Regions from separate parts of the Mesorhizobium sp. BR1-1-15 genome, predicted to be linked through region 1. Evidence: predicted binding sites of a transcription regulator. Region 1 holds the regulator's gene; each other region holds the start of a gene.
The links. The regulator PhoB, encoded in region 1, activates phosphate uptake and scavenging genes when phosphate is short. The targets are predictions, from matches to a motif close to TGTCATNNANCTGTCAT.
Positions count from the first base shown of each region.

Region 1 (4,238 bases):
GCGTTCATCGCATGAAATGGAAGATCAGTTGCAGGCCGCTACGCTGCCCGCCGCGACGCCGGCACAGACCTCGTCTTTCTTGATCCAGCCGGCGTCGATGACGACGTTGAGATTGTCCTTGGTGATCGCAACCGGGGTGAGGAACAGCGATTTGACGGTGTTCCCACCGGGCGTTGTGAAGTCCTTGACGCCGGCGATATCGGTCATCTTCTTGCCGTCGGCCAGCTGCGAGGCGATCTCGGCGGCATTCTTGCCGAGTTCACGCGCGTCCTTCCACACCGACACGGTCTGCGTGCCGAGCGCGATGCGGTTCAGCGCCGCGTGGTCGCCGTCCTGGCCCGAGACCGGAACGGTACCGGCCAGGCCTTGAGCCGTCAGCGCCGCGACGACGCCGCCGGCAGTGCCGTCATTGGCCGCGACCACCGCGTCGACCTTGTTGTCGTTGGCGGTCAGGAACTGCTCCATGTTCTTCTGCGCGTTGGCCGGCAGCCAGCCATCCGTATAGGCTTCGCCGACATTCTTGATCTTGCCGCTGTCGATGGCGTCCTTGAGCACTTCCATGGAGCCCGAGAACAGGAAATCGGCATTCGGATCGGCACCCGAGCCCTTGATGAAGACGTAGTTGCCTTCCGGCTTCACCTTGAACACTTCGCGGGCCTGCATGCGGCCGACTTCCTTGTTGTCGAAGGTCAGATAGAAGACGTCCTTGTTCTCGATCAGGCGGTCATAGCCGACGACCGGAATGCCTTCGTCGAGCGCCTTCTGCACCGCCGGGCCGATGGCGGAGGCGTCCTGCGCCAGGATGATCAGCGAATTGGCGCCCTGGGAGATCAGGCTCTCGACGTCGGTGAGCTGCTTGCCGGGATTGGACTGGGCGTCGGCGGAAATATACTTGTCGCCGGCGGCTTCGATCGCCTTCTTCATGGCGGCCTCGTCGGTCTTCCAGCGCTCTTCCTGGAAGTTCGACCAGGAAACGCCGATGACCTTGTCCTTCGCCTGCGCGACCGACGCGAGCGTCAGCGACATGGCGACACCCGCCAGGATGGCGGCTGTGAATCTCTTCATCTTAATCCTCCCTGCGCCGCGTATGGCGCGACCAAACAGGCCCGTAGGCCGGCACAAAGGCTCTATTTTTTCGAGCCTCGAAAAAACACTGGTCCATCGTCGGAACGCTGTCAACGTCGATTCTGATGTATTTTGATGTCCTCGTGAATTTTTTTCGAGCTCCGGAATAAATAATGACAGCCAAGGCCGGTTCTGCCAGTATTTGACGGTCGTCGGGATCCTGGGGAGAGAACGCGGCGACGGGGAGGATGCGAGAAACATGTCGGTCGGAATCCGCCACGACGATTTGCGCCGACGCAACCGGGCGATGGTGATCGCGGCCGTGCGCCGTGCCGGGCAGCCCTCGCGCACCGAGATTGCCGCGACCACCGGGCTCAGCCATTCCACCATATCGGCGATCTCCTCCGACCTGATTGGCGAAGGCATCCTGGCGCAGAGCAAGCCGAGCGAGGCCGGTGCGCTGAAACGCGGTCGGCCGCAGGTCGGCCTCAGCCTCAACCCTGAAGCCGCGGCGGTGATGACCGTTGTGCTGTCGCTGAATTTCCTCTCCGTCGCAGTCATCGACTATGCCGGCCAGGTGATATCTGAGGAGCAGCGCCGGCTGGACACGCTGACCCTGTCGCGCGAGGCGCTGATCGGCGAATGCGTGGCCATCGTCAGGCGGCGGTTCGAGGATCCCGACCTCGACGTCGGCAGCATCGCCCGTATCGCGCTGGCGATCCAGGGCATCACCGACACGGATGCGCGCGCCATGCTGTGGTCGCCGATCACGCCGCAGACCGACATCGCCTTCGCCGACATACTGGAGGCCGAGTTCGGCATTCCCGCCACCATGGAGAACGATTGCAACATGATGGCGGTGGCGCTGCGCTGGCGCGATCCCCAGCGCTACCGCGACGACTTCATCGCCATACTTTTGTCGCACGGCATCGGCATGGGCTTGGTGCTGAAGGGTGAACTGTTCACCGGCACCCATTCATCCGGAGGCGAGTTCGGCCACATGATCCATCGCCCCGGCGGGGCGCTCTGCCGCTGCGGGCGGCGCGGCTGCGTCGAGGCCTATGCCGGCAACTATGCCATTTGGCGCAACGCGAGGCAGCTTGGCGAGGACACCCAGCCCGTCGACGTCAGCGACGCCGACATGCGCACCCTGGCGGCCTCGGCGCGCGAAAAGGACGGGCCGGAGCGCGAAGCCTACCGCAAGGCCGGCGAGGCGCTGGGTTACGGCCTTGGCAGCCTGTTCGCCCTGATCGATCCGGCGCCGGTCGCCATGGTCGGCGTCAGCGCCGCCGCCTTCGACCTGATCGAGCCGGCTCTGCGCGAGGCCATTGCCCAGACCGCCGGCGGCCAGCACTCGAAATCGATTTCCTTCGACACCGAGCCGAACGAACTGCCGCTGATCCGCGAGGGCTGCGCCATGCGCGCGCTGACCTTCGTCGACCAGGAAATTTTCGCGCCGGGGGCACAGGCGAAATCAGGCATAGGCGAGAACGTTGCGTGACATATCCCTAGTCTTCGCGGATCGCGTACCCCGCGCCCCGAATGGTGCGGATAACGTCAGGCATGCGGCCGTTGTTGACCGCCTTGCGCAGCCGGCCGACATGCACGTCCACGGTGCGCTCGTCGATATAGATCGTTTCGCCCCAGACATTGTCGAGCAGTTGGCTGCGCGAGAACACGCGGCCGGGATGTCGCATCATGAATTCGAGCAGGCGGAACTCGGTCGGCCCGAGCCGGATCTCGCTTTTCTTGCGGTAGACCCGGTGCGATTCACGGTCGAGCACGATGTCGCCGACCTTGAGCACGCTGGACAGAACTTCGGGCTTGGCGCGGCGCAGCAGCGCCTTGACGCGTGCCATGAATTCCGGCGTTGAGAACGGCTTGACCAGATAGTCGTCGGCGCCGGTGGAGAGACCGCGCACCCGGTCGCTTTCCTCGCCGCGCGCCGTCAGCATGATGATCGGCAGCCGCTCGGTATCGGGCCGCATGCGGAGACGGCGGCAGAGCTCGATGCCGGACACCGCCGGCACCATCCAGTCGAGCACAAGAAGGTCAGGGACATTCTCCTGCAAGCGGATCTCGGCTTCGTCGCCGCGCGTCACCACCTCTACCTGATAACCCTCCGATTCCAGATTGTAACGGAGCAGCACACCCAGCGGCTCCTCGTCCTCCACCACCATGATGCGTGGCGCGATCATCGACTGGTCACCCCTGCCGTCAAGCCGCTGGCGCCGACATCGCCGTCTCGTCCTGCTTCGGGCGATTGGCGGGCAATTGCGTGCCGGTCAGCACATAATAGGCATTTTCGGCAATGTTGGTCACGTGATCGCCGATGCGCTCGAGATTCTTGGCGCAGAACAAAAGATGCGTGCAGGCGGTGATGTTGCGCGGATCCTCCATCATGTAGGTCAGCAGCTCGCGGAAGACCGACGTGTATTTGACGTCGATGCGTTCATCGTCGGCGCGCAGCTTCGCAAGTGCCGCGGCATCGCGCGCCGCATACTCCTCGATCACGCCTTGCACCTGGATCAGCACAAGCTGCGCCATGGCGTCGATGGAGTGCGACAGGTCGCGCGGCGTGGCGGCAAGGCCGACGGTGCCGACGCGCTTGGCGATGTTCTTGGCGAGATCGCCGATGCGTTCGAGATCGCCCGCCATGCGGATCGAGCCGACGACATGGCGCAGATCGTCCGCCATGGGCTGCCGCTTGGCGATCAGGGTGATGGCGCGGTCGTCGAGTTCGCGCTGGCGCGCATCCATGATCGCGTCGTCGGAGACGACGCGCTGGGCGAGCGCGTTGTCGGAATTCAGGAGCGCCTTGGTCGCGCCGCCGACCATCGATGAGGCGAGATCGCCCATGTCGCGGATCAGCCTGCTGATCTGTCCGAGATCTTCGTCAAAGGCTGCGACTGTGTGTTCGGCCATGATCTTGGTCCTCGTATGCCTGGGATCAGCCGAAGCGGCCGGTGATATAGTCCTGCGTGCGCTTCTCGCGGGGCGACGTGAAGATCTTCTCGGTGCGGTCGAACTCGACCAGCTCGCCCAGATACATGAAGGCGGTCTGCTTCGACACGCGCGCCGCCTGCTGCATGTTGTGGGTGACGATGACGATCGTATAATCGGCCTGCAACTCGTCGATCAGCTCCTCGATCTTGGCGGTCGACAGCGGATCG
Region 1 covers NZ_JAIUIF010000017.1:53,184-57,421, forward strand. Annotated here, with positions in the region: gene xylF (D-xylose ABC transporter substrate-binding protein) at 25-1,065, opposite strand; gene LB541_RS23865 (ROK family protein) at 1,325-2,566, shown strand; gene phoB (phosphate regulon transcriptional regulator PhoB) at 2,574-3,263, opposite strand; gene phoU (phosphate signaling complex protein PhoU) at 3,283-3,990, opposite strand; gene pstB (phosphate ABC transporter ATP-binding protein PstB) at 4,016-4,238, opposite strand, start outside.

Region 2 (4,238 bases), on a different contig from region 1:
TAGGGCATCGGCATTTCGCGCGAGGCGAACGGCACCTGATAGCCGGGAATGGCGATGCCCTTGAGGATCGCGCGGCGGATCATCCGCTTGGTCTGTTCGTCGAGATAAGCGAAGTTGTAGCTGGCGATGTCGGTCGGTTGCGCGCTCATTCCGCGGCCTCTTTCTTCTCTTCAATCTTGCCGGGATTTTCGCGGGCGTCGTACTCGGCGCGCATGCGGCGCACGAGGTCGAGTTCGGCCTGGAAGTCGACATAATGCGGCAGCTTCAGATGTTCGACGAAGCCGGTCGCCTGGACGTTGTCGGAGTGCGAGATGACGAATTCCTCGTCCTGGGCGGCGGCGACAATGTCCTCGCCGAGTTCGCTTGCACGAAGAGCGCGGTCGCAGAGTGCCATGGCCATCGCCTTGCGCTCGCTCTGGCCGAAGACCAGCCCGTAGCCGCGTGTGAATTGCGGTGGCGCCTTGGCCGAGCCCTTGAACTGATTGACCATCTGGCATTCGGTAACGCGCGCGGTACCGAGCGGCACCGCGAAAGGCAGTTCGGGCACGTCGAGCTCCAGCTCGACCTCGCCGATGCGGATCTCGCCGACGAAGGGATGGTTGCGGGCATAGCCGCGCTGCGTGGAATAGCCGAGCGCCAGCAGGAAGCCCTCGTCGCCGCGCGACAGCGCCTGCAGGCGGATGTCGCGAGCCATCGGGAACTCCAGCGGCTCGCGGGTGATGTCGCCGGGGACATGGTCCTGCGGCATGTCTCCGTCCGGCTCGATCAGCCCATCGCGAGCGAGGATCGCCGAGACGCGCGGCATTGCCTGCGCTTCCGTCTCGCGCCGCAAGGGCGCGGCGACATCGGCGCCGGCGGCAAGCTCGGGATCGAGCAGCCGGTGCGTGTAGTCGAAGGTGGGCCCAAGCAACTGGCCGCCGGGCAGGTCCTTGTAGGTCGCCGAAACGCGGCGTTCGACCAGCATGGTGGCGGTGTCGATGGCATTTGTATAGCCAAAGCGCGGCAGCGTGGTGCGGTAGGCCCGCACCAGGAAGATCGCCTCGATCATGTCGCCGCGCGCCTGCACGATAGCGAGTGCGGCGAGTTCGCGATCGTAAAGCGAGCCTTCGCTCATCACCCGGTCGACGCCGAGCGCCAGCTGTTCGACGATCTGGTCGAGGCGCAGTGCCGGTACCGAGCGGTCACCGCGCCGACGGTCAGCGAGCAGGCTGTGGGCGTTGGCGATCGCGGCTTCGCCGCCTTTTACCGCAACATACATCGCTAGGCCTCCGTCGTCTTGATGCGTGTCGTACGCGGCAGGCAGGCGAGGCTGTCATGTGCCGCCAGGATGATGTCGACGCCGCGCGGAAAGCGGTTGATGTTCTGCTTCCACTGCTCGATGAAATGACGCGGCATGCGGGCCGGCGCGATCGTCGCCGTCTTCTCGATGCCAGGACCTTCGAGCAGCAGCGGCGTGCCTGACGTGAGATCGCCGACCTGCAGGATCAATGTGGTCGAGCGGTCGGGATAGTCCTGCGTGCCTTGCGAGAAACCGTCGAGCGCCATCATCTCGGCCGGCGAGGCCACAAACGCGAAATGCGCGTCGGCCGGGGTGTTGGCCAGCGGCGCACCGCTGTGAAAGCCGAGCCAGGACATGACCGCTGCCGAGGCATGCAGGGCCGGGTCGAGCCAGAGCGGCGTGTCATTGTCGCACAATGCCAGCGCAACCGCGCCCGATGTCGCCGAAAGCGGCGCCGGCGGGCGGGCCAGGGCCGGCAAGGGTTGCACGCTGCCCGGCCGCGCCATTGCGTCCATGACGGCGCGAAACACCGTCTGGGCGTTGAACACCGGATCGGCGAACCCGCCCTCGATCGATTGCGCTGCGATATCCATCAATCTTCTCCGCGAACCATGGTGAAGAAATCCACCTTCGTTGCCGCCGTTTCGGCGCGGCGCCTTTCTCGTGCCGTGGTCAAGGCAGCCCGCAGCGGCGCGAGAAGGCCCGTTTCGACCGCCTCTCGGTGGGCGGGGTCCTGCCACAGCGCGTCGGCGATGGCCGCCAGCTTCGCCTTCTGCTTGTCGCGGCCGAGCGCATAGCAATGGCCGACCTGTCCGGACGGCAGGCGCACTGTGGCGCGGGTCACGGTGGCCTCGCCGACATTGAACGGCGCGCCGCCGCCGCCGATGCGGCCGCGCATGGTAACCAGGCCGGTCTCGGGACCGCGCAGCAGTTCGGCCTCGGCAGGCAGGCCGGATTCGTTCCAGAGGCGAACGATGTCGTCGCCGCTGGACTGCGCCAGGGTTGCCATGGCCGCCTTGCGTTCGGCCTGGTCGCGCGCTTCCTGTCCTCGCATGAGCAACATCCTTGCTTCTAATTTGTCTATTGATATAGACAACCATACGAATTATACCCATTACCTAACGCGAGTCCATGACGGGTGCGTGACAGGGGCCGGCCAGGGGCGAAACCGTGAACGGAAAACACGTGGCTGACGGTATCGAGCGGCGCAGCGGCGTCTCGTTGTGGCGCCAGATCGCCGACCGAATCCTGCAATCGATCGCTGCCGGCGATTTCGCCGAGAATGCCGCGCTGCCGCCGGAGGTGGCGCTGGCCGAGCGCTATGGCGTCAACCGTCACACGGTGCGCAGCGCCATCGCGGCGCTCGTGCAAGACGGGGTACTGCGGGCCGAGCAGGGGCGCGGCACTTTCGTGCTGTCGCGCAAGCGGCTGTCCTATCCCATCGGCGCGCGCACGCGATTTTCAACCGGCTTGCAGGGCCAGGCGTCGGAGCGGCATATCGTGCTCCTGTCCTCATCGGTCGAGCCGGCCAGCCAGCGCGTCGCCGAAGCCCTGGGCCTTGCCAGGGGATCGGATGTGATTCGCCTGGAGACGCGCGGCGAGGCCGATGGGAAGCCGGTGTCGCGCGCTTCCGGCTGGTTCGACGCCAAGCGCTTCGCCGGCATCGATGTGGCCATGGCCGAGACCGGGTCGATCACCGCATCGCTCAAGCGTTTCGGCATAGACGATTATCTCAGGCAATCGACGGTGCTGTCGGCGCGTCACGCCGATGCTTCCGACCTTGCCGACCTCGATCTGCAGCCGGGCGGCATCGTGCTGGTCACGATCGCCGTCAACATGACGCCGGCCGGCCGGCCGATCCAATTCGCCGAGGCGCGCTTCCCGGCAGAGCGGGTGGAGCTGAAACTGTCGGCGCTGTAGGGCGTGTCGGCCTTATACTAACGCTGGTACCAGACCAGCTCGGTTGTCAGCGGCTTGGCGTTTGGGGGTCGACCTGCGCGGGGCGTCGTCAACTCAGGCCGGGTTCACCGCCTGCCATCTTATGCCCCCACCTCGATCACGGCCTTGATCAGGCCGGATTTCTCATGCGCCCAGCGGGCGAGGTCACGTGGCGTGTCGGCAAGCGTGGTGCGGTGGGTGACGAGCTTGGCCAGCGGCACGGCGCCATCGCGGATCGAGGCGGCGACGTGGTCGAAATCGGCCCGCAAGGCATTGCGGCTGCCGACAAGCGTCATCTCGCGCTTGTGGAATTCGGGGTCGGAAAAGGCGATGTCGTCCTTGACGACGCTGACCAGCACCAATGTCCCGCCATGCGCGACATGAGCGAAGGCCGACTGCACCGAGCCGGTGTTGCCGGTGGCGTCGAAGACCACGTCGAAGCCTTCGCCTGATGTCGCTTCGCTGACCAGATCGGATGCCGCGCCGCGCGACCCGTCGAGGGTCTTGAAGCCGAGTTCATTGGCGGCGAAGCCGAGCCTTTCGCTGCTCATGTCGAGCAGCGTCACGTCGAGCCCGGCGATGCGGGCGAAGATGGCGGTGCCGAGCCCGATCGGTCCGGCGCCGATGACGAGCGTCCGTGCGCCGGGATCGGCACGCGAGCGCCGCACCGCATGGGCGCCGATGGCCAGGAATTCGATGGCCGCGGCATCGGCCAACGACAGGCCGTTGGCTGGATAGAGGTTTTGTTCCGGGATAAGGATCTGTTCACACATGGCTCCGTCGCGATGCACGCCGAGCACTTCGATCCGGACACAGCAATTGGGTTTACCGTGCCGGCAGGCGATGCATTTGCCGCACGCCAGATAGGGATTGATGATGACCGGCTCGCCCGTGGCAAGACCAACGCCTTCGCCCGCCTCGACGATGGTCCCCGACACTTCATGGCCCATGATGCGGGGGTAGACGAGGAAGGGATGCTTGCCCTCGAAGATGTGATAGTCGGTGCCGCAGATGCCGACAT
Region 2 covers NZ_JAIUIF010000002.1:764-5,001, forward strand. Annotated here, with positions in the region: partial or broken gene LB541_RS03640 (alpha-D-ribose 1-methylphosphonate 5-phosphate C-P-lyase PhnJ) at 1-149, opposite strand, end outside; gene LB541_RS03645 (carbon-phosphorus lyase complex subunit PhnI) at 146-1,258, opposite strand; gene phnH (phosphonate C-P lyase system protein PhnH) at 1,261-1,872, opposite strand; gene phnG (phosphonate C-P lyase system protein PhnG) at 1,872-2,333, opposite strand; gene phnF (phosphonate metabolism transcriptional regulator PhnF) at 2,465-3,199, shown strand; gene LB541_RS03665 (zinc-binding alcohol dehydrogenase family protein) at 3,319-4,238, opposite strand, start outside.
Region 2: phnF (phosphonate metabolism transcriptional regulator PhnF) is a predicted target of PhoB. The motif match lies at 2,411-2,427, and genes of this name have one in related genera.

Region 3 (4,238 bases), on a different contig from region 1:
GTCACAAACGATCCAAACGCCTTGCAATTGACGGTGGGGCCAAACCGGTCCTGTCCCTCGCCAATCGTCCCCTTGACCGAAGACTTTACAAAACTTCGCAACGAGGCCGCCAAGATGCTTGCATGGGCGGGGTCCGGCACCAATGTTTCCGAGGGCCTGGCCTGGGGCCAGCGAGTGTTGTCGCCGAGTGCGCCATATGCCGAGGGGACGCCTTGGAAGACGCCTGGGGTGAGCAAGATCGTCATGTTGCTCACCGACGGCGAGAATGTCGTCTACGGCGCCAGCAACGAGACGACCAAGTCCGACTATACGTCCTATGGTTTTCTCGCGGGCTCAGACTATGGCGCTGCCGGTCGGCTTGGATCGGACAACCAGACGACCGCCGCGCGCAATGTCGACGGATGGACCAAAAGCGTCTGCACGCAGCTGAAGAAGCAGGGCGCCGAAATCTACACGATGGTGCTGCAATCCGACACCGCCGCCAACCGCACGCTCTACAGCGCCTGCGCCTCGGATCCCAGCGACTACTATGCCGTCAACGATCCAAACAAATTGCCGAACGTGTTCCAGCAGATCGCCAACAAATTCTCGAAATTGCAACTGACGAATTGAACGCTCGACCCCGCTGGGCGGCATCCTGGAAGGATGCCGCGAATTTCAGCTCATATGGGCGACGACCTTGTCCACCGTTTCGGGGAAGAAGTCGGGCGCCGCGTGGCGTTTGCCGAACATCATGTCGTATTGCAGCAGCCGGAAGTCGCGGATCGCCGGGTCGATCTGCTTTTGCCGCGCCCAATCGGGCGTGGCTTCTCCCGCCGGCGTCAGCAGCAGATTGCGGTCGACTACGCGGTAGCGTTCGCGCATCTCGCCCAGGAAGCCGGTATAGTAGGGGTGGGTGATGCCGGCCGTTTTCAGGATGTGATAGGGCAGGAAGGCGGGGCTGACGGCGCCCATGTCCTTGGCAGGGCCTGTGCGGTTTGACCAGATGACCAGTGGCGTCTGATGATGCTCCAGCGCCGCCTCGGCGGAAGCCTCCTTGCGCGGCGCGACATTGTCCTTCATGAACCCGGTCTCCACATAGACAGGCCCAAGCGGCGGCAGATGGTCGCCGAAGAAGGCGATGACGGTGGGGCGAGAGCGTTTCTTTGCCCATTCGATCAGGCGTTCGAGACCGCGGTCCGCGTCGGCCGAGCCCTCGGTGTAACTCAGCAGCGATTCACGCGCCCATTGGCTGATCGGCGCCTGCACGGTGTGGGTCGGGTTGTAGTAGCGGTTCGGCTCGTAAGGGCCGTGGTTCTGCAGGCTGACGGCAAAGAAGAACACCGGGGCATCGCTGGCATCGGCCTCGCTGATGATCTCGTCCGTCATCGCCGCGTCGGATGCCAGCGGCCCGCGCTTTTGCATCGGCGGCAGCGTCTCTTCCGATCTGAAGTCGTCGAAGCCGAAATCGGCATAGACCGCGCCGCGGTTCCAGAACCAGTTGGTGCCCGGATGGATCGCGCGCGCCCTGTAGCCCTCCCTCTTCAGGAAGGTCGCCAGCGATGGCGTCGGCGTGCGCACATATTGCTGGTAGGGGATGCTGCCGGCCGGCAGGAAGGCGTTGGAGAAGCCGGTCAGTGCCTCGAACTCGATATTGGCGGTCATGCCGCCGAATTCGGGTGAGAACATGGAGCCCGAACGCAGCGCCCGCACATTGGGGATCGGATCGGGCGTGATGGTGACCCCGGGCAGCTTGGTCGGATCCCAGAAGGATTCGCTCATGACGACGATGATGTCGGGCTTTTCCTGTGGCACCGAGGCGGTCACCTGCGGCCTGTCGATGGCCGCGATCGCCTTTTCCGAATAGCCTGGCGGCGCCGAGACATGCGCCATCGGCACGTTGAGCGCGAAGGCGAGCGCAAAGCCGTTGGAGGCGTAATTTTCCTTCTGGTCCCACATAATCGGGATGATCTGCAGCCGGTCCCGGGTCCACGAGAAGGTGGCATAGTCCATGATCGAGACGAAGAAGGCGAGCAGCGGCACCGCCAGCGTCAGCCGGGCGAGACGGCCCTTGCGGCTGAGTATCGGCACCTTTCGACGCCAGACCCGCCAGCCATAAATGAGCAGCGACAGGCCGGCGACGATGCCGACAACCATGGCAAGCGCAGTCATCGGGCGGTCACGCACCAGAAGCGGCAGCAGCGCCACGATCTGGCGGGAGTAGAGGAAATCGGTCGGGTAGAGGGGATCGCCGAGATAATGCGATTTCTGGTGACCGATGAAAGCCAGGGAGAGCGTCAGCGGCGCGACGATCATCAGGCTTTGATAGCTGCGGCCGAAAACGGCATCGAGGCCGACCAGAACCAGTGCGAACACCACGATCGTGGTCCAGCCCGGCTTGAGCGGCTGCAGGAAGAAGGAAACCGTGCCGGCGAAGTCGCCGCGCACGATCAATTCGATGGCGAACACCAGGACGGCCGCGATCAGCAGGCTGGTCAGCCCATAGCGTATGGTCGGCCACTTCCGTCCCGGCAGGTAGCCGGTGGAAGGATCGTCTTCCAGAAACTGTGGCGCGGCTTTGCCTGCGCCTTTCGAAATCCTAGCCACTTTAACTTCCCCACCCAGCGACAGACCCGTCACTCGATTGTCATGGAATTGTCACGCAAAGCTAGCGCCTGTGGCGGAAATAAGAAGAGCCAGCAAACGATTCGTGAGCGGTTTTCATCAGGAGTGATCGCCAAAAAGCCTTTTGGAACAGGCACTCGGCCGGCAAAGCTGCCAAGGGGCCGGGTCGAACCGGGCTTGACTTGGCAGGCCGCGTTGCGTCACAGGCAGGAAAATTCGTGTATCAGGCAAGCAGAACCGAGCTTTGGGAGCCCACACATGGCCGTTGCATTCACCTTTCCGGGACAAGGCAGCCAGGCTGTCGGCATGGGCAAGGACCTCGCCGATGCCTTCCCCGAGGCGCGTAGGGTTTTTAGCGAAGTCGACGACGCGCTCGGCGAAAACCTGTCGAAGCTGATCTGGGAAGGGCCGGAAGAGACGCTGACGCTCACCGCCAACGCGCAGCCGGCGCTGATGGCCGTATCGCTGGCCGCGATCAGGGCCTTGGAAGCGCGCGGCTTCTCGCTGAAGGACAAGATTACCTACGTCGCTGGCCATTCGCTGGGCGAATATTCGGCGCTTGCCGCCACCGGCTTCGTCTCGGTTGCCGATGCCGCCAGGCTGCTGCGCATCCGCGGCAATGCCATGCAAGCGGCGGTGCCCGCCGGCGAAGGCGCCATGGCGGCGATCATCGGACTGGAGCAGGCCGATGTCGAAGCCGCCTGCGCCGAGGCTGCCAAAGGATCGGTCTGCCAGATCGCCAACGACAATGGCGGTGGCCAGCTGGTGATTTCCGGCGCCAAGGCAGCGGTCGAACTGGCTGCCAAACTGTGCACGGAAAAAGGCGCCAAGCGAGCGCTGATGCTGCAGGTCTCCGCGCCCTTCCATTCGGCGCTGATGGCGCCCGCCGCCGAGATCATGCGCGAGGCGCTGGCCGGGGTAACCAAGAACGCGCCTGTCGTGCCGCTCGTCTCCAATGTCACGGTCACTCCGACCAGCGATCCCGAAATCATTGCGCGCCGTCTGTTCGAACAGGTGATCGGCCGCGTGCGCTGGCGCGAGACGGTGGAGTGGTTCGGCGCGAACGGCGTCACCACGCTCTATGAAGTCGGCGCGGGAAAAGTGCTTTCAGGGCTGGCCCGGCGCATCAACCGCGAAATCGCCACGGCATCGGTCGGTTCCGCGGCCGAGGTCGAAACCGCACTGGCGGCGCTCGGGTGAGGCGCCGCGTGTGAATTTGATGGCGCGGCTTGTATCGCTGAAGATATTCTGGTGATGGCAATCGGATACCCGCGAGACGTATACAGATAAGGTTGCTCGCTGAGCTTCCGAAACCAAAGAGGAAAACACATGTTCGAACTGACCGGCCGCAAGGCACTTGTCACCGGCGCGTCGGGAGGCATCGGCGAGGCGATCGCCAGGGTGCTGCATGCGCAAGGCGCCATCGTCGGCCTGCACGGCACGCGCGTCGAGAGACTGGAGGCGCTGGCCGCCGACCTGGGCGACCGGGTGAAGCTGTTTCCGGCCGACCTGTCGAACCGCGACGAGGTCAAGGCGCTCGGCCAGAAAGCGGAGGCCGATCTCGAGGGCGTCGACATCCTGGTCAACAATGCCGGCATCACCAAGGACGGGCTGTTCGTGCGGATGTCGGACGC
Region 3 covers NZ_JAIUIF010000001.1:34,248-38,485, reverse strand. Annotated here, with positions in the region: gene LB541_RS00200 (pilus assembly protein) at 1-612, shown strand, start outside; gene LB541_RS00195 (LTA synthase family protein) at 658-2,586, opposite strand; gene fabD (ACP S-malonyltransferase) at 2,863-3,804, shown strand; gene fabG (3-oxoacyl-[acyl-carrier-protein] reductase) at 3,934-4,238, shown strand, end outside.
Region 3: LB541_RS00195 (LTA synthase family protein) is a predicted target of PhoB. The motif match lies at 2,625-2,641, and genes of this name have one in related genera.

Region 4 (4,238 bases), on a different contig from region 1:
CGTCGATTTCGAAGCGATGGAGGCGGATGGTCGCCTGAAGGTAGTCTGCCTTTATCCGGAAGCGCAGAGTTTGCCGGATCACCTTCTGATGATCCGCGAACTGGTGGCGGAGTTCAAACCCGATCGCATGGCAATCGACAGCTTGTCGGCATTGGAACGCATCGCGCCAGAAACCGGGTTTCGTGAGTTCTTGATCAGCGTCACCTCCTTCATAAAGAAGCGCGAAATTGCCGGCCTTTGCACCGCTACCAACAAATCGCTTGTCGGAGGCCAGAGCGCTAGCGAGCAGCATATTTCCACACTCACCGATTCGATCATTCTGTTGCGCTACATTCAGCAGGAAGAATTCATGCATCGCGGCATGATGGTGCTGAAAATGCGCGGCAGCGAACACGACAAACAGATACGGCGCTTCACCATCGACAGTGGCGGTATGCATCTTGGAAAGCCCTTTGACAGCGCGCCTGATGTGTTCGGCGACTCCGCCGTGGACAACACGTCGACATGAAGAGCGCCTTGAATACGGCGCAAAACGCCGCCGAAATGCTGGAATCGCCCGGAGATACATCTCCGGCTGGCATCAGCCAGCTCAGCTTTCGCCAGTTGATCGAAAATACCGCCGACGGGATGCTGGTGGTCGATTTGGACGGAACAGTGCTCTATGCCAATCCTGCGGCAGCCGTAATTTTTGGACAGCCGCTTGACGAACTCCTCCACGTTCCGCTCGGCCGTCCGGTCGTCTCCGGAGAGATCGCCGAGATCACCGTTCACCGTTCCGGCCGCAAGCCGGCAGAAGTGGAAATGCGTACGGTCGAGGTTACCTGGGACAGCAGGCCCGCATTGCTTGCCAGCCTGCGCGATGTCTCGGCCCAGCGATCAAGAGAAGAAAACGCACGCCAGTCACAAAAGCTCGAAGCCATTGGACGCCTCGCAGCTGGCATTGTCCATGACTTCAACAACCTACTCGCCGTTTTCGGGTCTGGCCTTCGGCTTCTGGAGAAACAGATCGCTAAAGATCCTGCGGATGAGAAAGTCGCTCTGCTGGTCGAGGAGATGTTCAGGCGGATCGAAAATGGAGGAGCGCTAACACAGCAACTGCTTGCCTTTTCGCGACGCCAATCCCTGGTCCCGGAACAGATTGATCTCAATGAACGTATCAAGGGGCTGACGACGCTGCTGGAACGGACGTTGGGGAGCGGCATCCGGGTACAATGCAATCTGGATCCAGCCTTGGACCCTATCCTTATCGATGCCAACCAGCTCGACATCGCCGTTCTTAACCTTGCCGTGAACGCCAGAGATGCAATGAAAGGCAATGGCACTCTCACGATTGAGACCAGCAATTTTCCAAATGATCTGGAGGATTTGCGTTCAGCGGCGGCTTCATTTGTTCGCGTGACTGTACGCGATACCGGCTGTGGAATGAGCAAGGACACCCTGGCGCGCGTTTTCGAACCATTCTTCACAACAAAATCGGAAGGGCAGGGTACGGGACTCGGGCTAAGCCAAGTTTACGGCTTCATCAAGCAATCCGGTGGGCATGTCCGAATCGATAGCGAAATCGGTCAGGGAACAAGCCTGCATCTCTACTTGCCGCGCGCTTCTGGAACCGAGCGGCAGCAGAACTGAGCGGCGGCAGACCCATTCCCGGCCAGCAGACTGATTGGCCGATGTCAAATCCGTCAGGCTGAGCGCGGGACGGGAATTTCCACGCATCGACCGAGCATTAAACCGACGCCTTTTTCAGCGTTGTCATGTCAGTGTTGTCATGTGCTGTTAGACGCCGTCCGTCGGTGAGGTCGCTGACCGTCTCGAGACAGGTCCCTGGTACATCATTCAAGCAGCAAGCCGCTATGCAATCCTTTTCCGGGTCACTTTCATCCGGAAGTGAACGCTACTTTAGCCGGACATGAAGTGCGCCTGCCCGCAACAAAACCGTTGTCCGCTGCGCGCGAACGACACATAGTGCCATTGCGGGAGTGCCCCTTTCGCCAATGACAAGCAATGAGAACGGGAGACGAAACATGAAGTTCTTTGGCTTCGCGGCCGGTGTCGCCGTGACCCTGCTTTCCACAACCTCCGCCTTCGCCGTCACGCAGATCAGCTGGTGGCACGCCATGACCGGCGCCAACGCAGAGGTCGTCGACAAGATTTCCAAGGATTTCAACGCCAGCCAGGGCGACTATCAGATTGTTCCGGTTTTCAAGGGCACCTATCCCGAAACGCTGAATGCCGGCATCGCCGCCTATCGCGCCGGCCAGTCGCCTGACATCATCCAGGTGTTCGATGTCGGCACCGGCGTGATGATGGCGGCCCGGGACGCGATCAAGCCAGTGGCAGAGGTGCTGACCGGCGCCGGGATGGACTTTGACAAGAGCCAGTATCTGCCAGGCATCGTCGGTTATTATTCGACGCCGGACGGCACCATGCTGTCCTTCCCCTACAACTCCTCCTCGCCGATCCTCTACTACAACAAGGACATCTTCCAGAAGGCGGGGCTCGATGTGAACAACCCACCCAAGACCTGGAACGAGGTGTGGGAGGATGCCAAAAAGATCAAGGCGAGCGGCGCCGCCGCTTGCGGCTACACCTCGACCTGGCTGACCTGGATACACCTGGAAAACTTCGCGGCGTGGAACGATGTGCCGTGGGCCACGCAGCAGAATGGCCTGGCCGGCGGTGATGTCGAACTCAAGATCAACTCGCCGATCTTCGTCAAACATTTCCAGGCGCTCGCCGATCTGGCCAAGGACGGCACCTTCAAATATGGCGGGCGCACCTCCGAAGCCAAGCAGATATTCCTCGCCGGCGAATGCGGCATCTTCACCGAATCCTCGGGCGGCCTAGGCGACATCGTCAAGTCGGGCATGAACTACGGCATTGGCCAGTTGCCCTATGACAGCGACGCCAAGGGCGCGCCGCAGAACACGACGCCGGGCGGTGCCAGCCTTTGGGTCTTCGGCGGCAAGTCCGACGAGGAGTACAAAGGCGTCGCGGCTTTCTTCGCCTATCTGTCCAAGACCGATGTGCAGGAATATCTGCACCAGAAATCGGGATACCTGCCGGTGACGCTCGCCGCCTATGAGGCGACGAAAAAGTCCGGCTTCTACGACAAGAATCCCGGTCGCGAGACGCCGATCCTGCAGATGACGGGCAAGGCGCCGACCGACAATTCGAAGGGCGTGCGGTTGCCGAACTTGCCGCAGGTGCGCGACATCCAGAACGAGGAGTTCGAAAAGATGCTTGCCGGCCAGGAAACCGCCCAGCAGGCGCTCGACAATGCGGTCACGCGTGGCAACGCGGCGATCAAGGAAGCGCTGGGGAATTAGGGCGCGTCCGAACCTATCGAGTTATAGTCCTTGCTCTACGAGGCCCCCCTCTGCCCTGCCGGGCATCTCCCCCTGAAGGGGGGAGACTGGCTGTCGCGACCGTTTTCGGCGATTGTCAAAGCTGGAGAATGGCAGCTGCCGCAGGAACTGCCAATCTTCCTCCAAGAGGGGGAGATGCCCGGCAGGGCAGCGGTGAGCGCCGTAGAGTGCCGCTCGGCTTTCCACGCCGGAGCGGCGCATTGACCCCGCGCGTCGTCTTTCCCAACAAAGTCTTGCCATACCTCCTGGTGGCGCCGCAACTTGCCATCACGCTGGTGTTCTTCTACTGGCCGGCCGGGCAGGCGCTCTACCAGTCGATGCTGAGGCAGGATCCGTTCGGGCTGAGGAGCAGGTTCGTCTGGTTTGCCAATTTCCGCAAGGTGCTTGCCGACCCGGCCTATCTCAACTCGATCAAGGTCACAGTGGTGTTTTCGCTCGCGACCGTGATCGTTGCCATGGGCGTGGCGCTGCTCCTTGCCGTGATGGCGGAAAAGGTGGTGCGCGGCAAAGGCCTCTACCGCACGCTGATGATCTGGCCCTACGCGGTGGCGCCGGCGATTGCAGGCATGCTGTGGCTGTTCCTGTTCAATCCATCGATCGGCTCGCTGTCTTATCTGCTGAGACGTTTGGGCGTCGCCTGGGATCCGCTGCTCAACGGCACCGACGCCATGATCCTTCTGGTGGCGGCGGCCGCCTGGAAGCAGATCAGCTATAATTTCCTGTTCTTCGTCGCCGGGCTGCAGGCGGTGCCGAAAACGCTGATCGAGGCGGCGGCGATCGACGGCGCCGGCGAAACCAAGCGCTTCTGGACCATCGTCTTCCCGCTTTTGGCGCCGACGACGTTTTTCCTTTTGGTCGTCAATACCGTCT
Region 4 covers NZ_JAIUIF010000010.1:64,622-68,859, forward strand. Annotated here, with positions in the region: gene kaiC (circadian clock protein KaiC) at 1-508, shown strand, start outside; gene LB541_RS18240 (two-component system sensor histidine kinase NtrB) at 505-1,629, shown strand; gene ugpB (sn-glycerol-3-phosphate ABC transporter substrate-binding protein UgpB) at 2,025-3,329, shown strand; gene ugpA (sn-glycerol-3-phosphate ABC transporter permease UgpA) at 3,569-4,238, shown strand, end outside.
Region 4: ugpB (sn-glycerol-3-phosphate ABC transporter substrate-binding protein UgpB) is a predicted target of PhoB. The motif match lies at 1,751-1,767, and genes of this name have one in related genera.